One region of the Brachybacterium sp. J153 genome, then DNA from elsewhere that is predicted to be linked to it. Evidence: riboswitches for the same ligand, from Rfam matches in the RefSeq annotation. Region 1 holds a riboswitch; the other holds the start of a gene.

Region 1 (15,740 bases):
CAGCAGCTCCTGGCGCCAGGAGTCGGGCCCGGTCAGCTCGAGCCAGCGGAGATTGCCGAGCACGAGTCGCCGCGCCGCGGTGCGCGGGAGTTCCGGCAAGGTGACCTCCCGCGCCTCGAGCGGGGCGCCGGCGCGGTCGCGGATCGCGAGGGCCTTGAACGGCTCCACGCGGAGGGTCGCCGGGGCCCGGTCGTCGCCGGTGTGCAGGGACTCGAGCGCGGTCGCCAGATCGATGCCCTCGGGGCGCGGCCGGGTGCTCGCGGGCAGGGCCGCGGGAAAGGACTCGATGCGGGAGGCGCGGAAGACGCGCGGCGCCTCGCGGTCCAGGTCCCAGCCATGGACGTACCAGTGCCCCTCATGGACGCCCACCACCCAGGGCTCCACGCGCCGCTCGGCGGGTGAGCCCTGCGCGGTGCGGTAGACGAAGCGCACCCCGTGCCCGGCGGTGACCGCCTCGAGCAGCGGCGAGAGCACGGGCAGGGACTCGACGGCGCCGCGCGGGGTGCGCCGCAGCAGGTCGGGATCGGCGTCGTGGCCGAGGCTCAGCAGCTTCGCCCGGACGCGCCGCGCGGCGCCGCCGGCGGCCGCGGCGTCCCAGGCCCTGCTCGCAGCGAGCAGCACGGTGTACTCCGCGGCGGTGAGGTCCAGCACCGCCCCCGCACGGGGCGAGTCGATCCGGTAGTAGACCGTGTTCTCGTCGAGCACGTCCTTCTCGGTGGTGAGCGGCAGGCCGAGCTCGAGGATCGACGCCTTGTCCCGCTCGAACATCCGCTCGCGCGCGGTCTCGGAGGCGGCCTCCGCGTAATCGGGGATCACCGCGAACAGCTTCCGGCGATCGATCCGTCGCCGTGAGCCGATCGTCATGATGACGTTGAGCAGTCGTTCCACACCCTTGGCAGCCACCTGCCCAGACTACTGGTCCGAGCACCCGCTCCCTCCCGCCTACGCTGGTGCCCATGCTGCGTTGGGAACGAGGGACCGTCGTCGAGGAGCGCCCGGGGTGGCCGGGCGTCGCACGGATGCTGATCGCGCTGGACGACGGGACCGGACAGGTCCCGGCCCTCGCGTACACCGAGCTCACCGGGGCCCCGGCGCGCGGGGAGCGGGTCCTGCTGAACACCAATGCGCTGCGCCGCGAGCTCGGCACGGGCGGCGAAGCCCTGGTGATCGCCCGCCCCGACGTGCTGCCGGAGGCGGAGGAGACCACGGGCCACCTGGTCAAGGCCCGGTACACCCCGATGCAGACCATGGTCGATGCGATCGACGACCCCGACGGCGAGCACTATGCGACCGTGCGCGACGCCGACTCCCTCGAGGGGATGCCGGTCGTCGTCGCGGACCTCCACTCGGCCCTGCCCGCGATCGTCGCCGGCGTGCGGGCGACCCGACGCTCGGCCCGCATCGCCTACGTCCACACCGATGCCGCGGCCCTCCCCGCGGCCTTCTCCCGCACCGCCGCCCGACTGCGGGAGACGGGCCTGCTGGCCGGCGTGATCAGCGCGGGTCAGTCCTTCGGCGGCGACCTCGAGGCGGTCACGGTGCACTCCGCGCTGCTCGGCGCACGGCACGTCCTCGGAGCCGACGTGGCGATCGCGATCCAAGGTCCCGGTAACCTCGGCACCGGGACCGGCTGGGGCTACTCCGGCGTGCAGGCCGCGGAGGCGCTGCACGCGACGGCCGTGCTCGGCGGGACGCCCGTCGCGAGCCTGCGCGTCTCGAGCGCGGACCCCCGGGAGCGGCACCGGGGCCTGTCCCATCACTCCTCGACCGCCTACGGCCGCGCGACCCTGGTTCCGGTGGACCTTCCCGTGCTCCCCCCGAACGACGTTCGCTACAACGCTTTTCATGCGTCTGTACGGGAACAGGTGGAGACGTCGATCCTTGCGCCCTCGATGTCCCGCGGCGGCGCGCATCGGATCGTCGGTGTCGACGCGCGCGGCCTGCGCGATGCGCTCGAGGAGATGCCCGTGCGCCTGTCGACCATGGGCAGGACCCTCGCGGAGGACCCGGAGTCCTTCCTCTATGCCGCGCTCGCCGGACGCCGGGCCGCCGAGCTGCTGCCCCCGCGCTCCTGACCGCTGCGGCGGAGCGACCCGACGCGGGACCCGGTCAGGCGCCGTCGGCCGGGTCGACGGCCTCCCCGCGCTCCCGGATCAGCTCGCGCAGCCGGTGCGCGGCGGCCACGGCGCGCGGTCCGTCGTAGCGCTGCAGCGCCTGAAGCGGATGGGTGGTGCCGTCCCACAGGTTCACGTGCGCCCAGGGGTCCCCCATCGGGAAGCTGACGTCGAGGATCTCCGGCCAGCTCAGCTCGCGTCGCGAGAAGACGTTCTGGATCACGAGGCTGTGCGGCCCCGCGATCAGGCGCACGCGAGCCTCGAGGTGGCAGAAGGCGAGGGCGGCCACGCCCAGCGCCACGAGCCCGGCCCGACCGGCCGGCTCGAAGGATTGCAGGAGGATCGCCCCCGCGATCATCCCGCCGAGCACGATGCCGCCGGAGAGATAGGCGGCGACCCGCACCGCCCGCGGACGCATCACGATCGGAGGGTCCTGCAGGGCGTCCGCTCCCCCGGTCGAGGGGTCCGCTCCCCCGGTCGGCGTCATCGCGCCGCCTCGGCTCGGCGGAGCCCCCGTCGTCCCGGCATCCCCGGGCTCAGATCCGGCAGGCCTGGATCGCGGTGACCAGGATGGCGCGGGCGCCGGCGTCGTAGAGCTCGTCCATCATGCGGTGCGCGGACCGGCTGTCGACCATGGCGCGCACGGCCGACCATTCGCCGCCGTGCAGCGGCGAGACCGTCGGCGACTGCAGGCCGGGGGTGATCTCGACGGCGCGCTCGAGCAGCGAGGTCGGCACGTCGTAGTCGAGCATCACGTACTCGCGGGCGACGAGCACGCCCCGGAGACGTCGCTCGAGCACCTCGAGGGAGCGGGCGGCCTCGTCCTCCAGCTCCATGCCGGGGCGCGAGAAGAGGACGGCCTCGCTGGTCATGATCGGTTCGCCGAACGGCTCCAGCCCCGCTTGGCGCAGGGTCGTGCCGGTCTCCACCACGTCGGCGATCACGTCGGCGACGCCGAGGCGGATCGAGGACTCGACCGCACCGTCCAGGTGGACCACCCGGGCGGTCACGCCGCGCTCGGCGAGGTGGTCCTCGACGAGGTTCTCGTAGCTGGTGGCGATGCGGGCGCCGGCCAGCTCGGGCACGTCCAGCTCGGCGCCGATCGGGGCCGCGAAGCGGAAGGTCGACCGGGCGAAGCCGAGGGCGAGGATCTCGGCGGCCGGAGTGCGGGAATCGAGCAGCATGTCCTGCCCGGTGATGCCCACGTCGACCGTGCCGGAGCCGACGTACACGGCGATGTCTCGCGGTCGCAGGTAGAAGAACTCGACGTTGTTCTCGCGGTCGACGACCACGAGCTCCTTGGACATGCCGCGGCGGCGGTAGCCCGCCTCCTGCAGCAGCTCGGCGGCGGGCTCGGAAAGGGCGCCCTTGTTGGGGACGGCGATGCGGAGCATGGATCCTCCTGGCCGCGGGGCGGCCGACGGGTCGGGGTGGGGCGGGGCGCGCTAGGCGCGCTCGGCGGGTCGAGTCGAGCGCTGCGGGGCTCAGAGGTGGCGGTACACGTCCTGCAGGGAGATGCCCTTGGCCACCATCATCACCTGCAGGTGGTAGAGCAGCTGGCTGATCTCGAGGGCGGCGTCCTCGTCGGTCTCGTGCTCGCAGGCCATCCAGACCTCGGCCGCCTCCTCGACGATCTTCTTGCCGATCTGATGGACGCCCGCGTCGAGCTCGCGGACGGTGCCGGAGCCCTCCGGTCGGGTGCGGGCCTTCTCGAGGAGCTCCGCGTACAGGCCCTCGAAGTCCTTCGGGGCGCCGTCGGCGGTCTGCATGTCGGAATCGTTCACCCGGTCAGGGTACGCGTCCGGGGAGGATGCGCCGACGGGCGGCCCGTCCAGCGGACCGCCCGTCGGGAGAGGGACGGAGGACTGTTCAGTCCCGGCGCACCGTGGGATCGAGATGCGCGGTCTCCACGGAGACCGCCCCGCCCTCCCCGGCGACCCGTCGGCTGCGCACACGCCACCAGACGACGAAGCCGATGGCCGTGAAGCAGCCGTAGAAGATGTACATGAAGGCGCTCGCCCAGTACCCGGCGCTGATCAGGAGCGGCACGCCGACCACGTCGACGGCGACCCAGATCAGCCAGAACTCGACCCAGCCCTTGGCCATGCCGTAGGTCGCGAGGAGCGAGCCCATGAAGATCCAGGCGTCCGCCCATACCGGCTCGTAGGAGCCGAGCGCGCGGAAGATCGGGGTGAGCAGGGCGGTGCCGCCCACCATCGCGACGACCAGCAGGGCGCGCGTGCCCCATGAGGCCCATTCGGGCTCGACGGCGGTGCCGCCCTCGTTGCGGGCCTGCCGCCAGCGGACCCAGCCGTAGATGCTGGTGGCGATGAACATGATCTGGCGGCCAGCCTGGCCGAGGAGGTTCACGTGGTCGGCCTCGCCGAAGAGCGAGCCGAGGAACACCGTGAGCAGCAGCAGGTTGCCGACGATGCCCACGGGCCAGGCCCAGACCTTGCGTCGCATGCCGCCGAGCGCGCTGAGCAGTCCGAAGACGTTGCCGAGCACCTCGCGCCAGAGGAGGAACTGTCCGTTCCCGAATTCGAGTCGGGCGTGGAAGAGCCACTGCAGAAGATCCATGAGGGTCCTTTCTCCCGTCGGATGCAGTGGCTCCGGGGGAAAAAGGGATCCAGCAGGCCTCGGCGAGCACCGCGGGGGTGCGTCCGAGGACCTGCAGGACGTGCGCCTCTCATCCAGGCTGTACTGTCGGTGCCGGAATTCCACCGGCTCCACCGCAGGGATGCGGGTCGCGGACTGTCACCGCCGGCTCGGACTTTCACCGACCCCGGAGCACGTCACTTCGTGTGACCGGCACAGGATACCCCTGCGCCGAGCGGCACGGCACGCCCTGTGACGGGAGCGACCGGAGGATGCTCCAGCACCGCCCGCTCAGTGGGCGCGGTGGACCGAGGCCAGCTCCCGCAGCGCCGAGATCTCGTCGGCCGCGTTCTGCGCGCGGTAGATCGCGGAGCCGGCGACGAAGACGTTCGCCCCGGCCTCGGCGCAGCGCTCGATGGTCTCGCGGGAGACGCCGCCGTCGACCTGGATCGAGACCTCGAGATTGGCGGCGCTGATCGCCCGGCGGGCGCGGCGGATCTTGGGGAGCATGGTCTCGAGGAAGGACTGGCCGCCGAAACCGGGCTCCACGGTCATGATCAGCAGCATGTCGAACTCGCCGATCACGTCGAGCAGCGGCTCGACGGGGGTGGCGGGCCGCAGGGCCACGCCCACCTGGGCGTTCTTGCGGCGCAGCTCGCGCGCCAGGCGGATCGGGGCGGCGGTGGCCTCGAGGTGGAAGGTGACCGAGGAGGCGCCGGCCTCGGCGAAGACGGGCGCCTCGCGATCGGCGTCCTCGATCATCAGGTGCGCGTCCACCGGGATCGCCGACCGCCGCACGATCTGCTCGACCATGCTCGCGCCGAAGGTCAGGTTGGGCACGAAGTGGTTGTCCATGACGTCCACGTGGACGCTGTCGGCGGTGCTGATCTTCTCCAGCTCGGCGCCGAGGGCGAGGAAGTCGGCGTTGAGGATGCTGGGGTGGATGTACTGGCCATCGGTCGAGTAGGCGGCGTTCATCGGGTCGGGTGTCCTTCCTCGGAGGGGGCGTCGGGCGTGCGCAGCAGCGCGATGTACATGGCGTCGGTCCCGTGCACGTGCGGCCACAGCTGGACCGAGGGGCCGTCGCCGAGCTCGATCTCGTCCCGGCGACCGGGCAGGACCCCGGCGCGCACGGCGGGCCGGGCGTCGAGCTGCTCGACCTCCGGTCGCTCCTTGAGCACATCGGCGACGACGAGGCGGGTCTCGGCGAGGTGCGGGGAACAGGTCACGTAGGCGACGACGCCGCCGGGGGCCGCGGCGTCGAGCGCGGAGCGGAGCAGGTCCCGCTGCACCCTCCCCAGGGTGGCGATGTCGGAGGGGCTGCGACGCCAGCGTGCCTCGGGCCGGCGACGCAGCGCTCCGAGCCCTGAGCAGGGAACGTCCGCGAGGATGCGGGAGAAGCGACCGGGCAGCTCGGCGCCGATGGTGGTGCCGTCCGCGGTGCGGGTCTCGATCTCGCAGCCGGCGTCCCGCAGGCTCGCGACGGCGCGGTCGACGAGCTCGGTGCGGTGGGGCTGCAGCTCGACGGCGAGGAGGTCCGCGTCGTGGTCGACGGTCAGCCCGCCGAGCAGGGCGGCCTTGCCTCCGGGACCGGCGCACAGATCGAGCCAGTGGGCGTCGTCGGCGCGGACCAGGTCGTCCGCGCCGAGGGCGAGGGCGAGGGCCGCGAGCTGGCTCCCCTCGTCCTGGACCGCGACGCGGCCCTCGCGCACCAGGTCGATGCCGCCGGGATCGCCGGAGGGCCAGGCGGCGGAGAAGACCGAGAGCCGGCCCTGGCTCGCGCCGTGGTCGATGAGCTCGTCGAGATCGGTGAGGCCCGGCCGCATCACGAGGGACACCGCGGGGGCCTCGTTCTGCGCGGCGAGCAGGGCGTCGATCTCCTCACGGGAGCGGCCGTGACCGCCGAGGGCGTCCTGCAGGGCGCGCACCACCCAGCGGGGGTGGGAGTGGACGACCGCGAGGTGCCCGGCGGGGTCCTTCTCGCGGTCCGGGGCGACCTGCTCGATCCAGGTGGGCAGGTCCTTCTCCCCCACCCGGCGCAGCACCGCGTTGACGAAGCTCGCGCCGCCCGCGCCGACCTCGGACCGGGCGAGGGCCACGGTCTCGCTGGTCGCGGCGTGCGGGGCGACGCTCATGTCGAGCAGCTGGTAGGCGCCGAGGCGGAGCACGTCCAACAGTGCCGGCTCGACATCGGCCAGGGGACGGTCCACGCAGGCGGCGAGGACGGCGTCGAGGCGGCCCTGGGCGCGCAGCGAGCCGTAGAAGAGCTCGGTCGTGAACGCGGCGTCGCGTCCGCTCACCCGGTGGCTGCGCAGGAGCCGCGGGAGCACGAGGTTCGCGTAGGCGTCGTCCTCGCGGATCAGGCGCATCCCCTCGAAGGCGACCTGGCGGGACGGGGTCGAGCGGCGGCCCCGCTCGGAGGGCCGGGAGGCGGACCAGCCGCGGCGCGGCCCGCCCTCACCGCGGCTGCCGGAGCGCTCACGGCCCTGGGCGTCGCGGGGCCGACGGTCTCCGCCGCCGTCCCTCGGACGGTCCTCGCGGCGACGGTCGCCCCGTCGGCCGTGGTCCTCGCGTCGGCCATGGTCGTCGCGTCGGCCGCCGCCCCGCTGCTCGCTCATGCCTGCTCTCCGTCCTGCTCGTCCTCGAAGCGGGCGCCGGGGACGAGCCCCGCGCCGCGCGCCCAATCGGCGGCGCGCATCGCCTTCCGTCCCGCCGGTGCGAGCGTCGAGATCGCGACCGCCTCGGTGCCCGTGCCCACGAGGAGCTGCCGCTTGGTGGTGCCGATCTCGCCCGGTGCCAGGGCGGCTCCGAGCGCGTCGAGGGAGGCGGGCTGGACCGCCTCGACCCCGAGGATCTTGGTGCGGGCGCCGTCGAGGAGCGTCCAGGCCCCGGGCTGCGGGCTCATGCCGCGCACGTGGGCGGAAACCTCGTCGGCGGAGCGGGTCCAGTCCACGCGGGCCTCGGCGGGGCTGAGCTTCGGCGCGTGGGTCGCGGCGGCGTGGTCCTGCGGGGCGAAGGTCGCGGTGCCCGCGGCGAGGGCGTCGAGGGCCTCGAGCAGCAGGGCGGCGCCGTCCTGCGCCATCCGGTCCAACAGCTCCCCGGAGGTCTCGAGGGCGCCGATCGAGGTGCTCGCGATGGTGATCACATCGCCCGTGTCCAGGCCCTCCTCGAGGCGGAACACGCTCATGCCGGTCTCCTGCTGACCGGCGAGCACGGCACGCTGCGCGGGGGCGGCGCCGCGCCATGCCGGCAGGAGGGAGAAGTGGAGGTTGACCCAGCCGTGGCGGGGGATGTCGAGCGCGGCGCGGGGCACGAGGTTGCCGTAGGCGACGACAGGGGCGGCGTCGGGCGCCAGCTCCCGCAGCTGCTGCTGCACGGCCTCGTCGCGGAGCGTGGCGGGGGTCAGCACGGGCACGCCGGCGTCGAGGGCGAGGGCCTTGACGGGGCTCGGCGCGAGCCGGCGACCGCGGCCGGCGGGGGCGTCGGCACGGGTGAGCACGCCCACCACCTCGTGGTCCGAGTCGAGCAGGGTGCGCAGGGAGGGCAGGGCGGCCTCGGGGGTTCCGGCGAAGAGCAGTCGCATGATGGGCCGAGTCTACGTCCCGACCGGGTGATCACCTGCGGACCAGCGGCTCCGCGCCCCGGCCGCTGCGGCTCAGAACACGTCGGGCGGATCCAGCCGCACGCGCAGGCTGCCGCGCGCCTTGCGGGCGGAGCGGGCGGCGACGGCGGTGCGCAGGGCATCGGCGAGCTCGCGCGAGCGGGACGGCTCGAGGCGCAGCACCGCCCGGGCGCGTCCCGCGGCGTCGGGCCCCTCGAGGTCCGTGGGACCGAAGACCTCGGCGCCTTCGGGCAGGTCCGCGGCCTCGAGGAACTCGCGGCAGGCCTGCCGGTCCCCGACCACCTCCGCGATGCGGCGGAAGGGGGGCAGGCCCAGCTCGCGGCGGTCGGCGAGCACACGGTCCGGGAAGACGGTGGAGCGGTGGGCGACCAGATGGCGCACCGCGGGCAGGGTGGAGGTGCCGACCACGAGCACCTCTCCCCCGTCGTCGGCGCTGCGCACGAGGGCGATCGCGCCCTGCCAGCGGCGCACCGCCTCGACGTCGGCGTCGAAGGCCGCCCGGCCCAGCGCGGCGTCGACGTCGAGCAGCAGGGCGGCTGCGTAGCCTCCCGGCGGCGCGGGCTCCGCGCCGGGGGTGGAGACGACGATCGCGTCCTCGGGCACGGCGTCGTCCTCGAGCGGTCCCTGGGCTCCACCGGCCACGCGCAGGCTCGCCTGCGGGAAGGCGCGGGAGAGTTCCTCGGCGGTGCGGGTGCTGCCCACCACGGCGGCCCGCACGTGCGTGCGATCGCACTCCGGGCAGCGGTAGGCGTCCTCGCGGCGACCGCAGACCCGGCAGTGCAGGGCGCCGTGGCGCCCGGTCACGGACAGCGGGGCGCTGCAGGTGGGGCACTGGGCGCGGGTGCCGCAGAAGGTGCAGGCGATCGCGGGCACGTAGCCGGTGCGCGGCACCTGCACCAGCACCGGGCCGCGCTCGAGACCGCGGCGGATCACCCGCATCGCCTCCTGCGGCAGCCGCGAGCGTCCCGAGGGGCCCTCGCGGTCGCGGAGGTACTGGTCCATCGCCACGATCCGGGGCCGCACCGCGTTCACCGGGGCGGGGACGGGCTCGAGGCGGGCGAGATATCCGGCATCCACGAGGGAGCGCAGCGTCACCGACTCGCTCGCGCCGAGGAAGAGCAGGGCGCAGCGCTCCTCGGCGGAGCGGCACTGCAGCACGGTCCGGGTGTGCGGGTACGGGGCGCGGGGCTCCTCGAGCAGGTCGTCGGCCTCGTCCCAGCAGATCACGAGCGCCAGATCCCGCACCGGCGCGAAGGCGGCCGAGCGGTTGCCGAGCACGATGCGGGTCGCGCCGCGGAGGATGCGTCGGAAGGTGCGGTACCGCTTCTCGGGCCCCTCGGTGCCGGCGAGGACCTCGTGCTCGATTCCGCGCTCGGTGAGCACCCGGGAGAGGCGTCGCACGTCCCGCTGGTCGGGGGCGACGACGAGCGCCCCCTGGGCGGGGTCGAGGGCGGCCAGGGCCTCCGCCGCCACCTGGGTCCAGGCGTCGACGGGGTCGAGGGTGAGGGTCGCGCGCGGGACGGGTCCGTCGGGCCGACCCGCGCGGGCGAGGAGCGCGGCGAGGCCCGGATAGCGGTCGCCGGATCTCCCCGCCGGCGCAGCCGACGCAGCCGACGGCGCCGACGGCGGGATCTCCTCGGCCGTCTCCTCCGCGGTCGGGCCGGACTCCGCCTCCTCGACGGTGCCCTCCTCCGCGGCGCTGTCCGCCTCCGGGGCGGACTCCGCCTCCGCGGCGGCACGGTCGGCCTTCTCGGCGCGGGCGTGGCGGGGTGGCAGCGCGAGGCGGAGCACATCGCCGACGGTGCCCGCGCTACGGGCGGCGACCTCCTCGCAGACGCGCATCATCTCCGGCGGCACCACCACGTCCTCGGAGACGAGGCGGACGAGCGGGGCGAGGGCCCGATCGGTCGAGGGCTCGGCGCGGCGCTCGAGGACGATGCCCTCGGTGTCCTTGCCGGAGAAGCGCACCCGCACCCGCATCCCGGGCCCCGCCGCGGCGGTCTCCGGGGTGACCGCGTACTCGAAGGGACGGTCCAGGTGCGGCAGCACCCCGATCAGGCGGACGCTCGCGACCGGGAGCTCGTCCGCCACCGCGAACCCCGCGGTGGTGCGCAGACCACCGGCCCGGGCCGCATCGGGGCGGCCCGGGTCCGTGCGGGCGGGAACGGCGACGGCGGGGGCCGCGAAGAGGCTGGCCTGGTCTCCCGGCCGCTCCCGCTCCCCCGCCGTGCCGGCGGATCCGGTCAGCGCTTGTGCACCGCCACCAGGTCGCACACGAAGATGAGCGACTCGCCGGGGGCGATCACGGGCGGCGCGCCGTGCTCGCCGTAGGCGAGGTGGCTGGGGATGTCGAGGCGACGGCGGCCGCCGACCTTCATGCCCTGGACGCCCTGGTCCCAGCCGGCGATGACCTGGCCGACGCCGAGCTGGAAGCGCAGCGGCTCGCCGCGGTCCCAGGAGGCGTCGAACTGCTCGCCGGTGGAGTGGGAGACGCCGACGTAGTGCACGTCGACGACGTCGCCGCGGCCGGCCTCCTCGCCGTCGCCGAGGATCTCGTCGGTCGAGACCAGCTCGGTGGGCGCGGAGCCCTCGGGGTGGTCGATCTCGGGCTTGCTGCGGTCCATGGTTCCTCCTGTGGGGTGGGGGTCCGGTGGGTGTCTCAGGACGCCGCGGGCTGGGCGTTCAGGACGTCGATGACGAAGAGCAGGGTCTGCCCTCCGAGGGGGTTGGAGTCCGAGGGCTCCTCGCCGTAGCCGTCGACGGGCGGGATCACGAGCATGACCTGGCTGCCGACCGGGATGTCGAGCAGGTGCTCGTCCCAGCCGGCGATGACCTGGCCCTGGCCCTGCACGAAGGTGAAGGGGGCGCCGCGATCCCAAGAGGAGTCGAACTGCTCCCCGGTGTCCCAGCTCCAGCCGGTGTACATCATCGTCAGCGAGTCGCCGGCGGCGGTGGGCTCGCCCGTGCCGCGGATCAGCATCTCGACGGTGGTGGCGGTGGGCGGCTCGCCCTCGGGGGCGGCGGCGAGCGAGGGGGCGCCGTTCTCGGCGAGGGTCACCGCGGGGAAATCGCCGGAGGGGGCGACGGCCTCGCCCTCGGCGCGCCCCGGGATGATCCGGTCGACGTCGGCGACCTGGATCAGGGAGTAGGCCTGGCCGCTCGTGGACTGCTGCCAGCCGGCCATGGCGATGCGCGAGCCGACGGTGACGGTGGTGAGGAAAGCGAAGGCGGCCGCTCCGATGCCGTCGGAGGTCACGGCGATGACCTCGGCGGGGGCGCCCTGCCACGAGGACTGCAGCACCTCTCCCGTGGAGGCGTCGACATAGAGGCTGCGCCAGCTGATCAGGTCGCCCTCGGCGATGGTCTCGCCGTCCCCCGCGACGACGACCTTCGAGTCGGGGGCGGAGATGTCCAGCGGCGCCGTGAACTCGACGACCGGCTCCGCCTCGAGGTCCTCGCTGATCGTGACCCCGGCCAGCGCCGCGGCGGCGGAGGTCGCCTCGGGGTCGGATCCGTCCTCGGAGCAGGCGGCCAGCCCGAGGGCGGCGCTCGCGGCGAGGGCGGTGGTCAGGATCGTGCGACGACGGATCACGGGGGGCCTTTCACGGGGGTCGCCCCTTCGCGGGGCACGGGGACCAGGGTACGGGCTGGTGCCTGGGGCGGGGCTCAGGCGGGCGGGGCGTCGGACGACGGCGCGCCGAGCGCGCGGATCTCGGCCAGCAGGGCGTCGACCCCTTCATGGGAGGTGGTGAACGGGTCCAGGACCTGCACGGGCATGGCACCGGGACGGGTGAGGCGGAAGCTGGTCCAGTCCACGACGTGGTCGACGCCCGCCGCCTGGGCGGCCGTGACCACCTGGCCGCGCAGGTGGGCCCGGGTCGTCGCCGGGGCGGTAGTGCGCGCCTCCTCGATGCGCTCCTCGGGGAGCACCGACGGGGCGAGGCCCCGGTCGCGCAGCCGGGAGAACAGCCCGGTCCCCGGGTCGATGTCGTGGTAGGCGAGGTCGAGGCGCTCGATCGCGGGATCCTCGAGCCCCACTCCGCGGCGCGAGGCCACCTGCTCGACGAGGCGCTCCTTGATCGCCCAGTCGAGGTGCAGCGCGGCCCAGGAGCGGTCGCCCGTCGCGACGGCGTCCAGGGCCTGCTGCCAGGTCTCCAGCACCTCCTGCTCGGACTCGTCGGCGAGGTCGGCGACGTGGTCGAGCCAGCGCTGCTGCACCTCGAGGGCGGTCGTGGTGCCGCCGCCGGCCAGCGGCAGCGGATCGCGGCCGGTGAGGTCGCGGGAGACGGTGCGGATCGCCGCGATGTCGTCGGCGAGGGCGATCTCGGGCAGGGCGCGGCCCGACTCGATCGCACGCAGCACGAGGTCGGTGGTCGCGAAACGGAGGTGGGTCGAGACCTCGCTCATCGTCGAGTCGCCGACGATCACGTGCAGGCGACGGAAGCGGGTGGGGTCGCCGTGCGGCTCGTCGCGGGTGTTGATGATCGGCCGGGTGCGGGTGGTGGCCGAGGAGACGGCCTCCCACATGTGGTCGCTGCGCCGGGAGAAGACGAAGCGCGCCCGACCGGGGGTGTCGGGGGAGGCGTCCTCCGCGCGGTCGAGGACGATCCCGCCCGCGCCCGTCACGATCTGGCGGGTGACCAGGAAGGGCAGGAGGTACCGGGGCAGGCGGGTGAACTCCCCGCGGCGGTCCACGAGATAGTTCTCGTGCGAGCCGAAGGCGTTGCCGGCGGAGTCGACGTTGTTCTTCAGCAGGTGGATGCGGGCGTCCTGGCCCGAGGCGGCGAGGCGCTCGTTCGCGCTGGTGACGAGATCCGCGAGGATCCGCTCCCCGGCCCGGTCCTGGGCGACCAGCTCCCACCAGTCATCGCATTCGGCGGTCGCGAACTCGGGGTGCGAGCCGACGTCGAGGTACAGCCGAGCCGCATTGCGCAGGAACACGTTCGAGGAGCGCCCCATGGCGACGACCGGGGCGAACAGCTCGCGGGCCGCGGCCTCGGGCTCGAGCGCGCGGGTGCCGTCGGCCCGCACGCACACCAGGCCGAACTCGGTCTCCAGTCCTCCCACGCGGCGCTTCATCGGGTCACTGGCCGCCCTTCTGGACGAAGGAGCGCACGAAGGTCTCGGCGTTCTGGTCGAGGACGGCGTCGATCTCGTCGAGGAGGTCGTCGGCCGCCTGGGCGGAGGCGAAGGTCTGGCCGCCGGCGAGGGTCTCCTCGCCGCTGGCGTCGTCGTCGCCGGGGCCGGCGCCGTGCAGGGACTGCTGGGTCATGTCGTTCTCCTGGGGTGCTGCCGCCGGGTGGCGGGCGGGGCGGGGTGGGTCACTCGGCCGCGACGGCGCGGGCGAGGGCCTCGTGGAGGGCGGACGGCTCGGCGGCGAGGTCGACGCCGTGGTCACGGCACCAGTCCGCGGAGCCGAGCCGGGGATCGGCGAGGCGGAGGCGGAAGCCGCCGGTCTCGCCCGCGAGGGTGATCGCGTCCCATCCGGCCGACGGCACGCGGCGCGGGTGGTGGCGGATCAGGGTGCCGCGCAGGTGCGCGCGGGTCGAGGCGGGGGGCGCGGTCATCGCGTGCTCCACCTCCTCGGCACCGACCAGGGTGCCGACGGCACCGGCCGCGCGGAGCTTCTCGAACAGGCCGCGGCCGGGTCGCAGATCGGAGAACTGCAGGTCGACCATGAGCAGGCGGGGGTCCTCCCAGCCGAGACCGTGGCGACGCCGGTACTGCTCGAGCAGGCGCAGCTTGGCGACCCACTCGATGCGGTCCGCGGCGAGCATCGGGTCCTCGGCGAGCAGGTCCAGCAGCTCACCCCAGGCGGTGAGGACCTGCGCCGTCTCCGTGTCCGCGAGGTCGGCGACCGGGCGGAGGGCGTCGAGATGTGCGCGCTGGATCTCGAGCGCCGTCAGCTCGCGGCCGTCGGCGAGCGTGACCGTGGCGGTGAGGCTCGGGTCGTGGCTGATGGTGCGGACCGCCTCGACCGGATCGGCGAGGGGCAGGTCCGGGAGGATCACGGGGCCGGTGCGGTGCTCCGTCTCGAGCGCGGCGAGCACGAGGGAGGTCATGCCGAGCTTGAGGAAGGTCGACTCCTCGAGCAGGTTCGCGTCCCCGATGATCACGTGCAGGCGGCGGAAGCGGGAGCGATCGGCGTGCGGCTCGTCGCGGGTGTTGACGATCGGGCGGTTCAGCGTCGTCTCCAGGCCGACCTCGGCCTCCATGAAGTCGGCGCGGGAGGAGATCTGGAAGCCGGGGTGCTGACCGCGGGTGCCGCGGCCCACGCGCCCGGCCCCGACCAGCACCTGACGGGTCGCGAAGAAGGGCAGCAGCGCCGCGACGACGCGCTCGAAGGGGACGTCCCGGTCGAGCAGGTAGTTCTCGTGGGTGCCGTAGGAGGCCCCTTTGCCGTCGGTGTTGTTCTTGTGCAGCGCCACCTCGGGGATGCCGTCGGCCCGGGAGAGCAGGCCCATCGCGGCGCGGGCGATCTCCTCGCCGGCGCGGTCAACGACCACCGCCTCCCGGGCGCGGAGCACCTCCGGGGAGGAATACTCGGGGTGCGCGTGGTCGACGTACCAGCGGGCGCCGTTGGTGAGCACGGCATTGCCGATGGAGCGCTGCGAGGCCCAGGCGAGCACCTCGGCGTCATCGCCCTCGGGCGCGACCTCGGGGCCCTGCAGCGGGGCGTCCGCGTCGACGCTCGGCACGTGTGCGTCCTGCACCTCGTCGGTCAACTGGGTGGGGTGCGCCGCGGCGCGCTGCAGCTCGAAGCCGCGGGCGTCGCGCAGCGGGGTCTCGTCGCCGTAGTCCCAGCGGACGCGGCGGCCCCGCTCCCCCTCCCGCGGGTCGAGCAGGGCGTAGGCACCGACGACCAGGTGGGAGAGCAGGATCGAGGATCCGGCGCCCGCTCGGGCCCGGTCCTCGAGGTCGGCGTGCAGCACCCCGAACTCGGTCTCGATCCCCATCACCCGAGCGGTGGTGATCCCGTCGCTCATGCCTTCTCTCCCCTGTTCTCCCCCGTCTGCGCCTCGGCGGCGCGGGTGCGGCCCTTGAGCGGAACGACCGCGACGACCCGGCGCCCCGCGCGGCCGTGGTTCCCGGAGACGCGGGCCCAGTCCTCGGGATGGGCGGCCGAGGGCATGTCCTCGTTCTCGACGAACTCCGCCGTGATCGCGGCGCTCAGGTGGTCGGCGCCGAGGCCCACCTGTCCGGTCGCGATCTGGTCCTTGACCGCGTGCTTCTTCGCCCGGTCGACGATGTTGCGCAGGGTCGCGCCGGAGACCACGTCGCGGAAGTGCAGGGTCTCGGTCTCCCCGTCGGAGTACTCCAGGCGCACGAAGGCCGCCTCGGGGCCGGTCGCGTAGATCTCGCGCACGGCGAGGTCGAGGAGCGCCTGGCGATCCTCGCGCAGCGGC
Region 2 (15,740 bases), on a different contig from region 1:
TGGCGGAACTTCATGCCGGTGACGCCGGAGGTGGCGCGGCCGGTGGGGCGCAGCACCTCGTCCTCGGCGGGGAAGCGCACGGACTGGCCGTTGCGGGAGACGAGCAGCAGGTGGTCGTCGGCGTCGACCGCGCGGGCGGCGATCACGCGGTCCGGGCGGGTGCCGTCGGGACCGTCGACGTCGCGCAGGTTGATGGCGATGATGCCGCCGGTGCGGTTCGAGTCGAAGGCGGTCATGGCGGTCTTCTTCACGAGCCCGGAGCGGGTCGCGAGCACGAGGTACTGGGCGTCCTCGTAGCTGTCGATCGCGAGGACCGAGGCGATGCGCTCGTCCGGCTGGAAGGCCATGAGGTTCGCGATGTGCTGGCCCTTCGAGTCGCGCGGAGCCTCCGGCATCTCGTAGCCCTTGGCGCGGTAGACGCGACCCTGGTTGGTGAAGAACAGCAGCCAGCGGTGCGTGGTGGTGGTGAAGAAGTGCTCCACCACGTCGTCGGCCCGCAGCGAGGCGCCGCGCACGCCCTTCCCGCCGCGCTTCTGCGCGCGGTACTGGTCGGCGCGGGTGCGCTTGACGTACCCGCCGCGGGTGATGGTGACGACCACGTCCTCCTCGGGGATGAGGTCCTCCATCGACATGTCGCCGTCGAAGGGCAGGATCCGGGTGCGGCGGTCGTCGCCGTACTTGTCGACGATCTCCGTGAGCTCCTCGGAGACGATCTGCCGCTGCCGTGCCGGGTCGGCGAGGATCGCCTCGTACTCCTCGATGAGGGCCTGCAGCTCGTCGTGGCGCTCGATGATCTGCTGCCGCTCGAGGGCGGCCAGGCGGCGCAGCTGCATGGCGAGGATGGCGTTGGCCTGGACCTCGTCGATCTCCAGCAGCTCCATCAGACCGGTGCGCGCCTGGTCCGCGTCGGGCGAGCGGCGGATCAGGGCGATGACCTCGTCGAGCGCGTCGAGCGCCTTGAGGTAGCCGCGGTAGATGTGGATCTGCTCCTCGGCCTTCTTCAGCCGGAAGCGGGTGCGGCGCACGATGACGTCGATCTGGTGCTTCGTCCACTCGCGCACGAAGGAGTCGATCGACAGGGTCCGCGGCACGCCGTTCGCGAGCGCGAGCATGTTCGCGGAGAAGTTCTCCTGCAGCTGGGTGTGCTTGTAGAGGTTGTTCAGCACCACCTTCGCCACGGCGTCGCGCTTGAGGGTGATCACCAGGCGCTGACCGGTGCGGCCCGAGGTCTCGTCGGTGATGTCGGCGATGCCCTGGATCTTGCCGAGCTTGACCATCTCCGCGATCTTGCGGGCCAGGGTGTCGGGGTTGACCTGGTACGGCAGCTCGGTGACGACGAGCGCCATGCGCCCGTTGATCTCCTCGGTGGAGACCACGGCGCGCTGGGTGATGGAGCCGCGGCCGGTGCGGTACGCCTCCTCGATGCCCTTGGTGCCCACGATGGTGGCGCCGGTCGGGAAGTCGGGGCCCTTGATGAACCGCAGGCACGCCTCGAGCAGCTCCGGCTTGGTCGCCTCGTGGTTCTGCAGCAGCCACTGGACGGCCTCGGCGACCTCGCGCAGGTTGTGCGGCGGGATGTTCGTGGCCATGCCCACGGCGATGCCGGCGGAGCCGTTGACCAGCAGGTTCGGGAAGCGGGCGGGCAGCACGGAGGGCTCGTCGACGGTGTTGTCGTAGTTGCCCTGCATGTCCACGGTGTCCTGGTCGATGTCGCGGACCAGCTCGAGGGCGAGCGGCGCCATCTTGCACTCGGTGTACCGGGGGGCGGCCGCGCCGTCGTCGCCGGCGGAGCCGAAGTTGCCCTGGCCGAGGATCAGCGGGTAGCGCATCGACCACGGCTGCACGAGGCGCACCATGGCGTCGTAGATCGCGGTGTCGCCGTGGGGGTGGTAGTTGCCCATGACCTCGCCGACGACCTTCGCGCACTTCGAGAAGGAGCGGTCGGGGCGGTAGCCGCCGTCGTACATCGCGTAGACGATGCGGCGGTGCACGGGCTTGAGGCCGTCGCGCACGTCGGGCAGCGCGCGGGAGACGATCACGCTCATCGCGTAGTCGAGGTACGAGCGCTGCATCTCGTGGTTGAGGTCGACCTGGGTGATGCGGTCGACCTCCCCGTCGTCGAGGGGATCGACGAGGGTGACGGTCCGGTCGGCGGCCTCGGCCGCGCTCAACTCGGTGGCGCCGTCGGGCGTCGGTCCGGCGGGCGGGGCGGGGGTGCCGGCTGCCGACGGGGAGTCGGCCGACGGGGAGTCGGCGGAGGGGTTCTGCTCGGAGCCGTTCTCGGGAACGGTCGGGTCCTGCGGGGTGTCGCTCATGGCAGGGAAGGCCTTTCGGGTGGGGCCGGATCTGGGGACGGGTCCCGGGCGCGCGGGGCGCTGCGCCGGGGCCGACGGTCAGATGTCGAGGAAGCGGACGTCCTTGGCGTTCTCCTGGATGAAGCGGCGCCGGGACTCGACGTCGTCGCCCATCAGCACGGAGAAGATGGTGTCGGCGTCGGCGGCCTCGTCCACGGTGACCTGCTTGAGGGTGCGGGACTCGCGGTCCATGGTGGTGGACTGCAGTTCCTTCCAGTCCATCTCGCCGAGACCCTTGTAGCGCTGGATGCCGTTGTCCTTGGGGATACGGCGCCCGGCCGCGCGGCCGGCGGTCATCCGCTCGTCCCGCTCGGCGTCGCTGAAGACGTACTCGTGCGGGGCGTTGGACCACTTCAGGCGGTACAGCGGCGGCATCGCGATGAACACGTGGCCCATCTCGATGAGCGGCCGCATGTACCGGAACAGCAGGGTCAGCAGTAGGGTGCAGATGTGCTGGCCGTCGACGTCGGCGTCGGCCATCAGGATGATCTTGTGGTAGCGCAGCTTGGTCGCGTCGAAGTCCTCGCCGATGCCGGTGCCGAAGGCGGTGATCAGCGAGCGGACCTCCTGGTTGTCCAGGGCCCGGTCGAGCCGCGCCTTCTCGACGTTGAGGATCTTGCCGCGGATGGGGAGGATCGCCTGCGTGCGCGGGTCGCGGCCCTGCACGGCGGAGCCGCCCGCGGAGTCGCCCTCGACGATGAAGATCTCGCACTCGGAGGGGTTGCGGCTCGAGCAGTCGCGCAGCTTGCCGGGCATGCCGCCGGTCTCCAGCGGGGACTTGCGGCGGGTCGCCTCGCGGGCCTTGCGCGCGGCCTCGCGGGCGAGCGCCGAGGCCTGGCTCTTGGCGACGATGGCCTTGGCCTCCGCGGGGTGGGAGCCGAACCAGTCGGTGAGCTGGTCTGTCATCACCTTGACCATGAAGGTGCGGGCGATGGTGTTGCCCAGCTTGGTCTTGGTCTGGCCCTCGAACTGGGGCTCGCCGAGCTTCACGGACACGACGGCGGTGAGGCCCTCGCGGATGTCCTCGCCGGTGAGGTTGGCGTCCTTCTCCTTGAGGATGCCCTGGGCCTTGCCGTAGCGGTTGACGATCGCGGTCAGCGCGCTGCGGAAGCCCTCCTCGTGGGTGCCGCCCTCATGGGTGTTGATGGTGTTGGCGTAGGTGTGCACGGACTCGGAGTAGGAGCCGGTCCACTGCATCGCGACCTCGACGCTGATGTGGGCGTCGGTGTCCTCGGCCTCGAAGGAGATCACCTCGGGGTGGATCACCTCGGCGCGCTTGGCGGAGTTGATGAACTCGACGAAGTCCTGCAGGCCGCGCTCGTAGCGGTAGGCGACGGTGCGGGGTCCGGTCTGCTTGCCCTCGGCCTCGAGCTCGACGTCGACGAGGTCGGCGTCCTCCTCGTCCTGCGCATCGGGGGTGCGCTCGTCGGTCAGCGCGATGCGCAGTCCCTTGTTGAGGAAGGCCATCTGCTGGAACCGCTTGCGCAGGGTCTCGAAGTCGTAGACGGTCTCGTCGAAGATCTCGTCATCGGCCCAGAAGGTGATGGTGGTGCCGGTCTCGTCGGACGCCTCGCCCTTGTCCAGCGGGGCCTCGGGCACGCCGCGGGCGTAGGCCTGGCGCCACACGTGGCCGTCGCGGCGGATCTCGACCTCCATCCGGGTGGACAGGGCGTTGACCACGGAGGAGCCCACGCCGTGCAGACCGCCCGAGACGGCGTAGCCGCCGCCGCCGAACTTGCCGCCGGCGTGCAGCACGGTGAGGACCAGCTCGACCGCGGGCTTGTTCTCGGTGGGGTGCATGGCGACGGGGATGCCGCGGGCGTGGTCGACGACGCGCACGCCGCCGTCGGCCAGCAGGTACACCTCGATGGAGTCGCCGTGACCGGCCATGGCCTCGTCCACGGAGTTGTCGACGATCTCCTGCACCATGTGGTGCAGGCCGCGCTCCCCGGTGGAACCGATGTACATGCCGGGGCGCTTGCGGACCGCCTCGAGTCCCTCGAGGACGGTGATGTCCGAGGCGTCGTAGTGCTCGGGGGAGCGTGCCGCCTTCTCGCCCGCGCTGAGTCCGGGATCCGGCGCCGGCTCCGCCGCGGGGACGGGATCCGGCACGCCCTGGGGCGCGTCCTGCTCGGGCATGGGTCGGTCGCTGTCGCTCACCTGGTGTGGCTCCTCGCTGTCCTCGGTCCCCGGTCGGGAGAGCGACCGGGGGCGGTTCGACCGGGCACGGGGAGCGGCCCGCGGTCCGACGCGCGAACGGCCCGCGGAGTCCTCGCGCGCACGCGCGCGCGGGCCCCGGAGGCCGCTGTGCTCGAACCGACGGCTTCGCAGTCCACCGGGACGTCAGGGACGTCGGCCGAACCTCCGCCGATTCTATCGGAGGAGGGGCGTGAAACCTATTCGACGCCCCGTTCCTGTGGAGAAGTCACCGCGGAGAGCCTCCCAGGCGGCCTGGAACGGCCTCTGGACGGGGTCCGGGGGTCCTCGGACGAGGTCCCGTACACCTCCCGACCCCCTCGCGCGGCACAGGCGCGTCTGCGGTCGCGACCCCCAAGACGATGACTGGACGGTGACCGAGCCGTCACCGAGCCGCCCCCGAGCCGCAGGGGAATCCGCCGCCGGATCAGAGCGCGGCGAGGACCGCGGCCGTCTCCAGAGCCGCCGCGACCGCCTCGCGCCCCTTGTCCTCGCGGGATCCGGGAAGCCCGGCGCGATCACGCGCCTGCTCCTCGTCGTCGCAGGTCAGCAAGCCGAAGCCGACGGGGACGCCGTGGTCCAGGGCGACCCGGGAGAGCCCGTCGGTCGCCGCCGCGCACACGTAGTCGAAGTGCGGGGTCCCGCCGCGGATCACGACGCCGAGCGCCGCGACCGCGTCGTGGGTGCGGGCGAGCCGGTCCGCGACCACCGGCAGCTCGAAGGATCCGGGGACGCGCACCACCGTCGGTTCGACGCCGGCCTCGCGGGCCGCAGCGAGCGCGCCGGCGAGCAGGCCGTCCATCACCTCGCGGTGCCAGGAGGCGGCGACGACGGCGAGTCGGGTGCCGGGGCGGGCGGTGAGCTGCGGGGCGGGGGCGCCGTGTCCGCTCATGAGGGGTCTCCGTTCGTGAGGGTGTGGGTCGAGGGGAGGCCGATCAGGCGATGCCCCAGGCGGTCCCGCTTGGTGGTGAGATAGGTGAGGTTCTCGGGGGTGGGGTGGGGGTCGAGGTCGACGACGCCGTGCACGTCGACCCCGCCGGCGCGCAGCGCCTCGATCTTCTCGGGGTTGTGGGTCAGCAGGTCGACCGCGCCGACGCCGAGGTGCGCGAGGATCCGCGGCACGACGGAGAAGTCGCGGGCGTCGACGGGCAGGCCCAGGTCGAGGTTCGCCTCGACGGTGTCGCGGCCGGCATCCTGCAGGGCGTAGGCCCGCAGCTTCTGCGCGAGGCCGATGCCCCGCCCCTCGTGGCCGCGCAGCAGCACGAGCACGCCGCGGCCGCGGTCGGCGATCCGGGCGAGGGACTCCTGCAGCTGCGGGCCGCAGTCGCAGCGGTGCGAGCGGAGCACATCCCCGGTGACGCACTCGGAGTGCACCCGGGTGAGGACCGGCCCCGGCGCGTCGACCTCGCCGAGGACGAGCACGAGGTGCTCGGCGGCGCCGTCGGTCACGGCGAGCGCCGAGAAGAGGCCGTGCGGCGTGGGCAGCGGGACCGGTGCGGTGACCTGCAGGGCGGATTCCTCGACGACCAGCAGGTCGGTCTCCTCGATCTCCCGGCGATGGGCGACGAGGGCCTCGATCGAGATCAGGGCCAGGCCGTGCCGGTCGGCGAAGTCCCGCAGCGCCGGACCGCGCATCATCGTCCCGTCGTCGTGGACCAGCTCGACGATCATCCCCACGGCCTCGCGTCCCGCGAGGCGGGCGAGGTCGACCGCGGCCTCGGTGTGTCCGCGACGCTCGAGCACCCCGCCCGGTCGAGCGCGCAGCGGCAGCACGTGCCCGGGGCGGATGAGATCGGCGGCGCAGGTTCCCGCCCCGCCGAGCACGCGGAGGGTGCGGGCGCGGTCCGCGGCCGAGATGCCGGTGGTGACACCGGCGGCGGCGTCGACGCTCACGGTGTACGCGGTGCGCAGGGGGTCGGTGCTGTGCTCGACCATGAGCGGCAGCTCGAGCCGGTCGGCCCGTGCGGCCTCCATCGGCGCGCAGAGCAGCCCGCTCGAGTGGCGCACCGCGAAGGCGATCAGCTCGGGGGTGGCGCACTCGGCGGCGAGGATCAGGTCGCCCTCGTTCTCGCGATCGGCATCGTCGACCACGACCACCGATCGACCGGCCGCGATCTCCTCCACGGCACGGCCGACGGGGTCCAGGCGCAGGCCGCTCATCGGTCCGCCCCCGTCGGCAGCAGCCGGCCGGCGAGCCGCTCGACGTACTTCGCCAGCACGTCCACCTCGAGATTGACCACGTCGCCCACGGTCCGCCGGCCGAGGGTGGTGCGGTCGAGGGTCTCGGGGATCAGGCCGATGCTGACCTCCGCGCCGGTGATCCCCGCGACGGTCAGGCTCACCCCGTCGACGGCGAGGGAGCCGCGGTCCACGACGTACCGCTCGAGGCCGTCCGGGAGCTCGAGGCGCAGGAGGGTCGTGCCGCCCGCCTCGGTGCGACCGGTGATCCGGCCGATGCCGTCGACGTGGCCCTGGACGATGTGTCCGTCGAGCCGCCCGTCGGCCCGCACGCAGCGCTCGAGGTTGACCCGGTCGCCGGGTGCGCGGGAGCCGAGGGCCGTCGCGGCGAGGGTGGTCGCGATGACGTCGGCGGTCCAGGTGGTCCCGTCGTGGGAGGTGACGGTCAGGCAGCAGCCGTCGACGGCGATCGAGTCGCCGAGGCGGATCCCCTCGAGCACGTGGGGCGAGCGGATCCGCAGGCGCGCGGGGCGGCCTGGGGCCGACGGATCCGCGGGGACCTCCTGGGGGTGCTCGAGGGATTCGATCGTGCCGAGCTCCTCGATGATTCCGGTGAACATGGCGGTCCTTTCGGGGGTCACGCCGCGCGGGGGCGCAGCAGGAGGCGGAGGTCGGTGCGACCGTCCGCCGAGGTCAGGGGGCGGGCCTCGACCAGCTCGAGGTCGAGCCGGTCGGCGAGGGTGGTGATGCCGAGGTCCGCGACGGCGGGGGTGCCGGCGCCGAGGAAGGTGGGGGCGAGGTGGACGATCAGTTCGTCGACCAGCCCCTCCCCCAGGAAGGCGGCGGCGAGGATCGCGCCGCCCTCGACGAGCACCTGGCGGACGCCGCGGGCGAAGAGCTCGGCGAGCGCTGCGGCGGGATCACGGGTGGGCAGCGCGAGGGCCGGGCCCGCCGCCGGGTCGGGGGCGAGCAGCTCGACGCGGGCCGTCCGCCCCATGACGGCGCGCAGCGGCTGGCGCCGAATGGGGGCGCCGTCGGCCGTGCGCGTGGTGAGCCGGGGGCGATCCGCGCGGGCGGTGCCGGTGCCGACGAGCACCGCGTCGCAGCGCTCCCGCAGCTCGTGGACCTCGGCGCGCGCGGCCTCCCCGGTGATCCAGCGGCTCGTTCCGTCGGCCGCCGCGATGCGGCCGTCGAGGGTGAGGGCGAGTTTCCCGGTGACGAGGGGGCGGGAGTGGATCAGCCCGTGCTCCCAGCCGCGCAGGAGCTCCAGGGCGCGGTCGTGGGGCGGCCCGGCGGGGACCAGCTCGACCTCGATCCCGGCGGAGCGCAGACGCTCGAGTCCGCCCGCGGCGAGGGGGTTCGGGTCCCGGCGGGCGATGACGACGCGCCGGATCCCGGCTGCGAGCAGGGCCTCGGTGCAGGGTCCGGTGCGTCCGCGGTGGGCGCAGGGCTCGAGGGTCACGACAGCGGTCCCGCCGGGGGCAGGGCCGCCGAGCCGGGACAGCGCGTCGACCTCGGCGTGGGCGGTGCCCGCCCCGCGATGCCATCCCTCGGCCAGCACCTCGCCGTCGGCGGAGAGGATCACGCAGCCCACGCGGGGGTTCGGTCCGGCCGGGACGGGATCGCTCCCCGGCGGGCCGGGGGCGAGGTCGAGCGCGCGCTCGAGCGCTCGCTCCTCAGCGGGGGTGATCATGTGCGCTCCTCCGGTCGGTCGCTCACGGACCGGACGAAGGGGCGTCGGGACGTCGCCCTGCACGGGGACCGCGGCGTCCCGCGAGGGGACGCCGAGCGGTCGCCACAGGGCGACATCGCGTGCGCTTCCCATCCGGACTCTCACCGTCGGTCCAGGAGTTCCACCTGGTCAACCGAGGGCCAGAGGCCATCGGGTCGCGGACTGTCACCGCCGGCTCGGAATTTCACCGACCCCAGTGCACGCGAGCTTCTCAGCTCGTCGCCGACCACGGTAGCAGTCCGGACCAGGGCGCCTCGCGGGCATGACCCGGGATGAACGGCGGCGAGAGCGGGTCACCCGTAGGTGTCGCGCGGTCCCCTCCAGGTCACGGTGCGGCGGCCCTTCTTCCAGGTGCGCTGGGAGGCGGCCGGGCCGGTGACCCGCAGCTCGGAGACCACGTGCGAGCCGACGTGCTCCTCGATCGTGGTGATCAGCTGCGGGGTGAGCAGGCGCAGCTGGGAGGCCCAGGCGGAGGAGGAGGCGCTCACCACGAGCACCCCGTCCTCGAAGGAGACGGGGCGGCAGTGGGTGCTGATCCGCTCGCCGACGATCTCGTCCCACTCCTCGAGCACGCGCCCGGTGTTCATCCCCGCGGTCCAACCCAGGTTCCCGAGGACCTTGCGCAGCACCGACTCGATGCCCTGCGGGTCGCGGGGATCGGGCCGGGCGCCGGAGTAGCCGGGCGCCCTCGTGGAGCGATCGCGCACGTCACGGGCCTGTGTCTTCGCCGAGATCGGGTAGAGGCCGCGGTCGCGGGCGGCGGCGCGGGAGCGGTTCACGGTGCGGCGGGCCAACTCGAAGGGGTCCGACGGCACGGGGGGCGCAGGCGGGTCGACGGGGTCCTCGCCGGCCGCGGGTCCGCGATCCGCCCGAGGGCGATCCGGCCGAGCCGGGACCTCACGGACAGGGACCTCACGGGAGCGGTCCTCCCGGACGGGATCCTCGTCTGTCGGCTCCGGCCGGGGCGCCCCACTCCAGGTGGAGAGGTCGTACGGATTCGCGAGCCGGGGACGGCGCGAGGCGGCCGGGTGCTCGGTCATCGGGTGCTCACCAGGAGCCGCTCGTCCGCGGGACGGCCGCGCCGAGGGTGACGTCGACCAGGTGGATCTCGCCGGTGAGGGAGTCCGGGATGTCGCTGTCGTTGGCGGTCGTGATCAGCACCTGCGAGGCGCCGGTGACGATGCGGCCCAGGCGCTCGCGCCGGTGCACGTCGAGCTCGCTGAAGACGTCGTCGAGGATGAGGATCGGCTCCCCGTCGCCGAGGTCCCCCTCCTCGAGACGCAGCAGGTCGTAGCTGGCGAGCCGCAGGGCGAGGGCCAGCGACCAGGACTCGCCGTGGCTCGCATAGCCCTTGGCGGGGAAGTCGTGCAGGCGGATCTCGAGGTCGTCGCGATGGGGGCCGGCGAGGGTCACCCCGCGGTCGATCTCCTCCTCGTGGCGCTCGGCGAGCAGCGCCAGCAGGGCGTCGTGGATCTCCCGGGTGCCGGGCAGCTCCCCGGGCGCGGTGCCGAGATGGTCCAGGACGGCCGACCGGTAGGCGACGTCGGCGGGGGACGTCACCTCGCCGCGCTGCCCGGGCGGCAGGTCGAGCGACTGCTCGGCGCCCTCGTCGGTCGCGACCCGCAGGTAGGAGTAGCCGAGATGCGGACGCAGCCGGTTGACCAGGTGCAGTCGCGCGCGCAGCAGCTCGGCGCCGAAGCGGGCGAGCTGCTGGTCCCAGACCTCGAGGGTGCTCGCCGCGGACTCCGCCGGGTCGAGCCCGCCGACGCTGCGCCCGCTGCCGCCGCGGCGCATCGAGCGCATCTGCTTGAGGAGGTTCGAGCGCTGCTTGAGCACGCGGTCGTAGTCCGCCTTCACGCCGGCGAAGCGCGGGGCGATCTCGAAGAGGAGCTCGTCGAGGAAGCGGCGTCGCCCCTCGGGATCCCCCTTGACCAGGCCGAGGTCCTCGGGGGCGAAGAGCACGGCTCGGACCTCGCCGAGGAGGTCGCGGAGACGGGAGACGTTCTGCCCCTGGACCCGGGCCCGATTGGAGCGGCCCGGGGTGATCTCGAGGTCGACCTGGAGGGGCCGCCCGGCGCGAAGGAGGCTCGCGCGGATGATCGCGGTCGCCGAGCCGCGGTGGACGAGCGCGGCATCGTGCGGGACCCGGTGGCTGGACAGGGTCGCGAGGTACCAGAGGGCCTCGACGACATTGGTCTTGCCCTGGCCGTTCGGACCCACCAGGACCGTGATCCCGCTCTGCACGGGCAGCTCGAGGCGCTGGTAGGAGCGGAAGTCGGTGAGATCGAGGGCGGTCAGCTGCACGGAGGAGGAGCTCCCGCGCTCAGATCCGCATCGGCATGATCAGGTACTTGTACGAGGTGTCGGGGGCTCCCTCGAGGGAGTCCTGACCGCTCATCACCGACGGCTTGATGGAGTCGGTGAAGGTCAGCCGCGCGAACTCGGTGCCCAGGGCGCCGAGGCCGTCGAGCAGGAAGCCGGAGTTGAAGCCGACCACGAGGTCCTCGCCCTCGAGCTGTGCCTCGAGCACCTCGCTCGCCTGGGCGTCGTCACCGGCGCCGGCCTCGAGGGCGACCTGGCCCTCGGTGAAGGACAGTCGCACGGGGGTGTTGCGCTCGGCCACGAGGGAGACGCGCTTGACCGCGTCGATCAGCGCGCCGGTCGCGACAACGGCGGTGATGGCGGTGGTGTCGGGGAAGAGGCGGCGCACGGGCGGGTACTCGCCGTCGACCAGGGTCGAGGTGGTGCGCCGGCCGCCGGCCTCGAAACCGATCAGGTTCGCGGAGGAGTCCTCGGTCAGGGCGATCTCGACGCTCCCGCCGGTGGACATCGAGCGTGCCACCTCGTGCAGGGTGCGGCCGCGCACGAGGGCGGTGAGCTCCGTGCCCGGAGTCGAGGGGTTCCAGGTCAGCTCGCGCAGCGCCAGGCGGTAGCGGTCGGTGGCCATCAGAGTCATGGTCTCGCCCGCGATCTCGACCTTCACGCCGGTGAGCAGCGGGAGGGTGTCGTCCTTGGAGGCGGCGACGGTGACCTGGGAGATCGCCTCGGCGAAGACGTCCGCCGCGACGGAGCCGGCGACCGGCGGCATGGCCGGCAGCTGCGGGTACTCCTCGACGGGCAGGGTCGCGAGGGCGAAGCGGGCGCTGCCGCAGCGGACCTGGAGCTTCGTGCCCTCGAGGGCGATCGAGACGTCCTTGTTCGGCAGGGCGCGGACGATGTCCGAGAGCATGCGCCCCTGGACCAGGACCTCACCGGGCTGCTCGACCTCGGCATCGAGCCGGATCTGCGCGCTGACCTCGTAGTCGAAGGTCGAGAGCTGCAGCTCGCCGCTCGCGTCGGCGACGATCCGCACGCCCTGCAGGATCGGCATCGCCGGACGGACGGGGAGGGTGCGGGTGGCCCAGGTGACGGCGTCGCCGAGGACGCCGCGGTCGAGGTGGAACTTCACCGTTGCCACTCCTTCGCAGTGGTCGAATGCCAGATCGGGGGACAGCGTATCGGTTTCCTCGCGATGCCGCCGACACACCGGTCGTGATCCTTGACAGTCGCGGCTCTCGGCGCCCGCAGGCTGCTCGCCCGAGTCGTCGGATCCGTGCGTCTCGGCTCCGTCCCGACGGCGTTTCGGCACCGTCCGCGCATCCACATCCCCGACGAGCACTGAACTACAGTCCTCTTCTTCACAGCTGTGGATCCTGTGGATTCACCGCAACACTGCAGGTCGTACGGAGAACGACAAGAGTGGACGGATCGTTGATCGGCGAGATCGGTCCGTGGGCGAGTTGTGCATCGATCGGCCAGGACCACCGATTCCTGTCATTCGCCCGTGCACAACCGCTCCTGCGCTTATGCTTCGCGATCCACACTGTCCACAGAGTTATCCACAGTTGGGGAGAACTGGTCGCTGACCTGGCCTGTTCTTCTCCAATTGCTCGCTGCTGCTCTCCGCTGCGCCCCGTTGCCCCTTGTCGCTCCCTGCGGGGCCCTCAGCGGCTCAGCGCGCGGAGTTCGAGCTCTTGATCCGCGCCGTGAGCTCCGTGACCTGGTTGAAGATCGCCCGACGCTCCTTCATGAGCTCGCTGATCTTCTTGTTCGCGTGCATCACCGTGGTGTGGTCGCGCCCGCCGAACTCCTCGCCAATGCGGATCAGCGGCATGTCCGTCAACTCGCGGCACAGGTACATACCGATCTGCCGCGCCGAGACCAGTCGCCGCGACCGGCCGGTGCCGATGATCTCCTCGACGCTCAGCCCGTAGTAGGTGGCCGTCTGCGCGATGATCGTCGCCGCGGTGATCTGGGCCCCGTCGTCATGGGAGAGCAGATCCTTCAGGACGCTCTCGGCGAGGGTGACGTCCATCGGCTGCCGGGACAGCGAGTGCAGCGCCTGCACCCGGATCAGCGCCCCCTCGAGCTCACGGATGTTGGTGGCGATGTGCGAGGCGATGTACTCGAGGACCTCGTGCGGCACCTCGCCGGTGTTCTCCTGCGCGACCTTCTTGCGGAGGATGGCGATGCGGGTCTCGAGGTCCGGCGGCTGCACGTCGGTCATCAGGCCCATCTCGAACCGGGAACGCATCCGGTCCTCGAAGCCTCCGAGCTCCTTGGGCGGCAGGTCGGAGGTGATCACGATCTGCTTGTCCGTGTTGTAGAGCGAGTTGAAGGTGTGGAAGAACGCCTCCATCGTCTCCGGCGCCCGCTGTAGGAACTGGATGTCGTCGATCAGCAGGATGTCGATGTCGCGGTAGCGGGCCTGGAACTCCTGGGCCTTGCCGAACTGGCCGGACTGCACCGAGTTGATGAAGTCGTTGGTGAACTCCTCGGAGTTCACGTAGCGCACCACCACGTCCGGGTAGAGGCTCTGGGCGTAGTGGCCGACGGCGTGGAGCAGATGGGTCTTGCCCAGGCCTGAGCCGCCGTAGATGAACAGCGGGTTGTACGCCTTCGCCGGGGTCTCGGCCACGGCCGACGCCGCGGCCTGCGCGAACCGGTTCGAGGAGCCGATCACGAAGGTGTCGAAGGTGTACTTGGCGTTGAGCCGCGAGTCCTCGCCGAGGGTCGAGGTGCCCGACGGGGCCCGCCGCGGGGCCGGCCCGGGAGAGGGTGCCGAGGATCCGGTGACCGCGGAGAAGCCGTCGAAGGCTCCGGGGAGGTCGGCGGCCGTCCCGCGGCCGAACCGGGAGACGGGATCCTCAGCACCGGACTCGGCGCCGGCCGACGCGGCGGAGGAGGAGCCGGGCATCGCGGCCCGGCCCGGCTGATCGCTCGCGGGCAGCACCGACCCGCTGTCCCGATCGCGGCGGAACGGGGTGCTGTGGACACCGCGCCCGGAGTTGTCCACAGCGTCGTCCACAGGATGTGCACGTCCGACGGTAGGTGCCGAGTTCGCAGCGCCGCCGACGGGGTTCGCGGCCGGCGGCAGCTCGTCCTCGTCGTCCTCCTCGAGCAGCAGCGACTCGTCGACGGTCACCGCGAAGCGGATGTCGCGACCGGTGGACTCGCTCAGCGCGGCCTTGAGGGAACCGGCGATCCGGTTCTCGAACAGCTCTTTCGCCGAGACGGAGGGCGCTGCGAGCAGGGCGGTGTCCGCCACGACGGCCATCAGGCGGGAGAGGGTCAGCAGGGCGATGACGCGCTGCGAGACCGTGCTGTCGCGACGCAGGGTCGAGAGCGTGCGCTCCCAGATCTCGTCGACGTTCGTGTCCGGCATGCTCTCTCCTGGCGTTCAGCGGTCCGGCCAGTTTTCCACAATGGCCCGCGGATTGTGGACCGAGCGTGTGGACGGAGCGGGTGAGGTCGGTCCCCTTCGCTCGACCAGTCACCGGCAGGTGGCGTGGAGCACAGGGTTGACCGCGCATAGCGCCGTGCCGGGGTCGTCGGCCGCACGAAAGGCCGCACGGGATGTCAGGGAGAGTGAGAATCGGGCCACAACCAGGCGCTGGGAGGCTCCGAGCGTTGACCCTCCCGGGGGTCGCCCCTAAAATCGTGCAGTCAGCGCTGCGCGCCGTCCCGATCACGGTCCCCGGGTCCACTGCGGATCCACTCCGGTGTCGGATCGGTCCTTCGGCAGCCGCCCCGCCCCGGCGGGTGCGCCCGGACAACCCGTTCGTGCAGCAGACGACCAGACCACTTCGAGGGTTGCATCCCGCGCCCACGACCGAGGAGAACCGATGACCAAGCGCACCTTCCAGCCGAACAACCGCCGTCGCGCCAAGAAGCATGGCTTCCGCGCCCGCATGCGCACTCGCGCCGGCCGCGCCATCCTGAACGCCCGTCGCGCCAAGGGCCGCTCCGAGCTCTCGGCCTGAGGTCGCGGCGGGACGTGACCGGCACGGACGCCCCGTGACCTGGTCCCGTCACCGGCTCCGCACCGGCGACGAGTTCCGCGCCGTCACCCGAGGTGGCGTGCGCAGCGCCCGATCCCACGTGGTCGTGCACCTTTCCCTGCTGCCGCAGGGGACGGGGGCACCCCGCGTGGGATTCGTCGTGTCCAAGAAGGTCGGCAATGCCGTGATCCGCAACCGCGTCACCCGTCGGCTGCGCGAGATCGTGCGGCCCCGGCTCGGCGAGCTGCCGGCCGACGCGGCGATCGTGGTGCGCACACTCCCGGGCATCGCGGAGCTGCCCTTCGCCGAGCTCGAGGCCGAGGTCGACGGGGCGCTCGGCGCCGCCTCCCGCAAGCTCGCCCGCTCGCTGGAGCCCCGCTCCTCCGAGCAGCGGAGCGAGGATCGGCGATGAGCGGCGGACCCGTCGGCGCGATCCTGGGCCTGCCCCGTCGGGCCCTGCGCTTGCTGGTGCACGCCTACCAGCACGGCCTCTCGCCGTACACACCGCCGGCCTGCCGGTACGACCCCGTCTGCTCGCAGTACGGCATGGATGCCCTGCGCGTGCACGGTGCGCTCAAGGGGACCCTCCTGACCACCTGGAGGATCCTGCGCTGCAACCCCCTGACCCGGGGAGGGCCCGACCCCGTGCCCGCCCCCGGCATGTGGACCAATCCACGCCGACTGCGGCACCCAGCCGGGCAGGGCCTACCCTTGTCCGAGACCCCCGACCAGAGCCGTCACCTCGCATGAACGACATGCGCATCCGTGCGGCAGGAAGACCAGGCCGATGAACCCCCTGTATCCGATCGAATGGGCCGTCGCATGGCTCATGGTCCAGTTCCACCGACTGCTGTCCCTCTTCATGGAGGCGGACTCCGGGATCACGTGGGTGCTGTCGATCGTGGGCCTCACGGTGGTGGTCCGCACACTGATCATCCCGCTGTTCGTGCGCCAGATCCG

What was found. A riboswitch is a leader RNA that binds a small molecule or an ion and turns the genes downstream of it on or off. The one in region 1 is predicted to bind FMN.
Region 2: linked by a shared signal. The riboswitch ahead of ribD (bifunctional diaminohydroxyphosphoribosylaminopyrimidine deaminase/5-amino-6-(5-phosphoribosylamino)uracil reductase RibD) and the one ahead of pnuC (nicotinamide riboside transporter PnuC) in region 1 are both predicted to bind FMN.

The regions. Positions count from the first base shown of each region.
Region 1 covers NZ_JAZDCH010000005.1:27,541-43,280, reverse strand. The annotation lists gene V1258_RS03115 (WYL domain-containing protein) at 1-903, opposite strand, end outside; gene V1258_RS03110 (DUF3866 family protein) at 957-2,075, shown strand; gene V1258_RS03105 (PH domain-containing protein) at 2,110-2,601, opposite strand; gene hisG (ATP phosphoribosyltransferase) at 2,651-3,508, opposite strand; gene V1258_RS03095 (phosphoribosyl-ATP diphosphatase) at 3,599-3,883, opposite strand; gene pnuC (nicotinamide riboside transporter PnuC) at 3,984-4,694, opposite strand; FMN riboswitch at 4,792-4,911, opposite strand; gene rpe (ribulose-phosphate 3-epimerase) at 5,004-5,690, opposite strand; gene V1258_RS03080 (RsmB/NOP family class I SAM-dependent RNA methyltransferase) at 5,687-7,330, opposite strand; gene fmt (methionyl-tRNA formyltransferase) at 7,327-8,295, opposite strand; gene V1258_RS03070 (primosomal protein N') at 8,368-10,608, opposite strand; gene V1258_RS03065 (FKBP-type peptidyl-prolyl cis-trans isomerase) at 10,578-10,958, opposite strand; gene V1258_RS03060 (FKBP-type peptidyl-prolyl cis-trans isomerase) at 10,994-11,926, opposite strand; gene pafA (Pup--protein ligase) at 12,001-13,413, opposite strand; gene V1258_RS03050 (ubiquitin-like protein Pup) at 13,418-13,606, opposite strand; gene dop (depupylase/deamidase Dop) at 13,656-15,320, opposite strand; gene arc (proteasome ATPase) at 15,317-15,740, opposite strand, start outside.
Region 2 covers NZ_JAZDCH010000017.1:134,218-149,957, reverse strand. The annotation lists gene gyrA (DNA gyrase subunit A) at 1-2,315, opposite strand, end outside; gene gyrB (DNA topoisomerase (ATP-hydrolyzing) subunit B) at 2,394-4,493, opposite strand; gene ribH (6,7-dimethyl-8-ribityllumazine synthase) at 4,978-5,442, opposite strand; gene ribB (3,4-dihydroxy-2-butanone-4-phosphate synthase) at 5,439-6,710, opposite strand; gene V1258_RS09005 (riboflavin synthase) at 6,707-7,348, opposite strand; gene ribD (bifunctional diaminohydroxyphosphoribosylaminopyrimidine deaminase/5-amino-6-(5-phosphoribosylamino)uracil reductase RibD) at 7,366-8,421, opposite strand; FMN riboswitch at 8,537-8,666, opposite strand; gene V1258_RS08995 (DUF721 domain-containing protein) at 8,754-9,500, opposite strand; gene recF (DNA replication/repair protein RecF) at 9,508-10,764, opposite strand; gene dnaN (DNA polymerase III subunit beta) at 10,784-11,908, opposite strand; gene dnaA (chromosomal replication initiator protein DnaA) at 12,452-14,164, opposite strand; gene rpmH (50S ribosomal protein L34) at 14,625-14,762, shown strand; gene rnpA (ribonuclease P protein component) at 14,797-15,192, shown strand; gene yidD (membrane protein insertion efficiency factor YidD) at 15,189-15,530, shown strand; gene yidC (membrane protein insertase YidC) at 15,568-15,740, shown strand, end outside.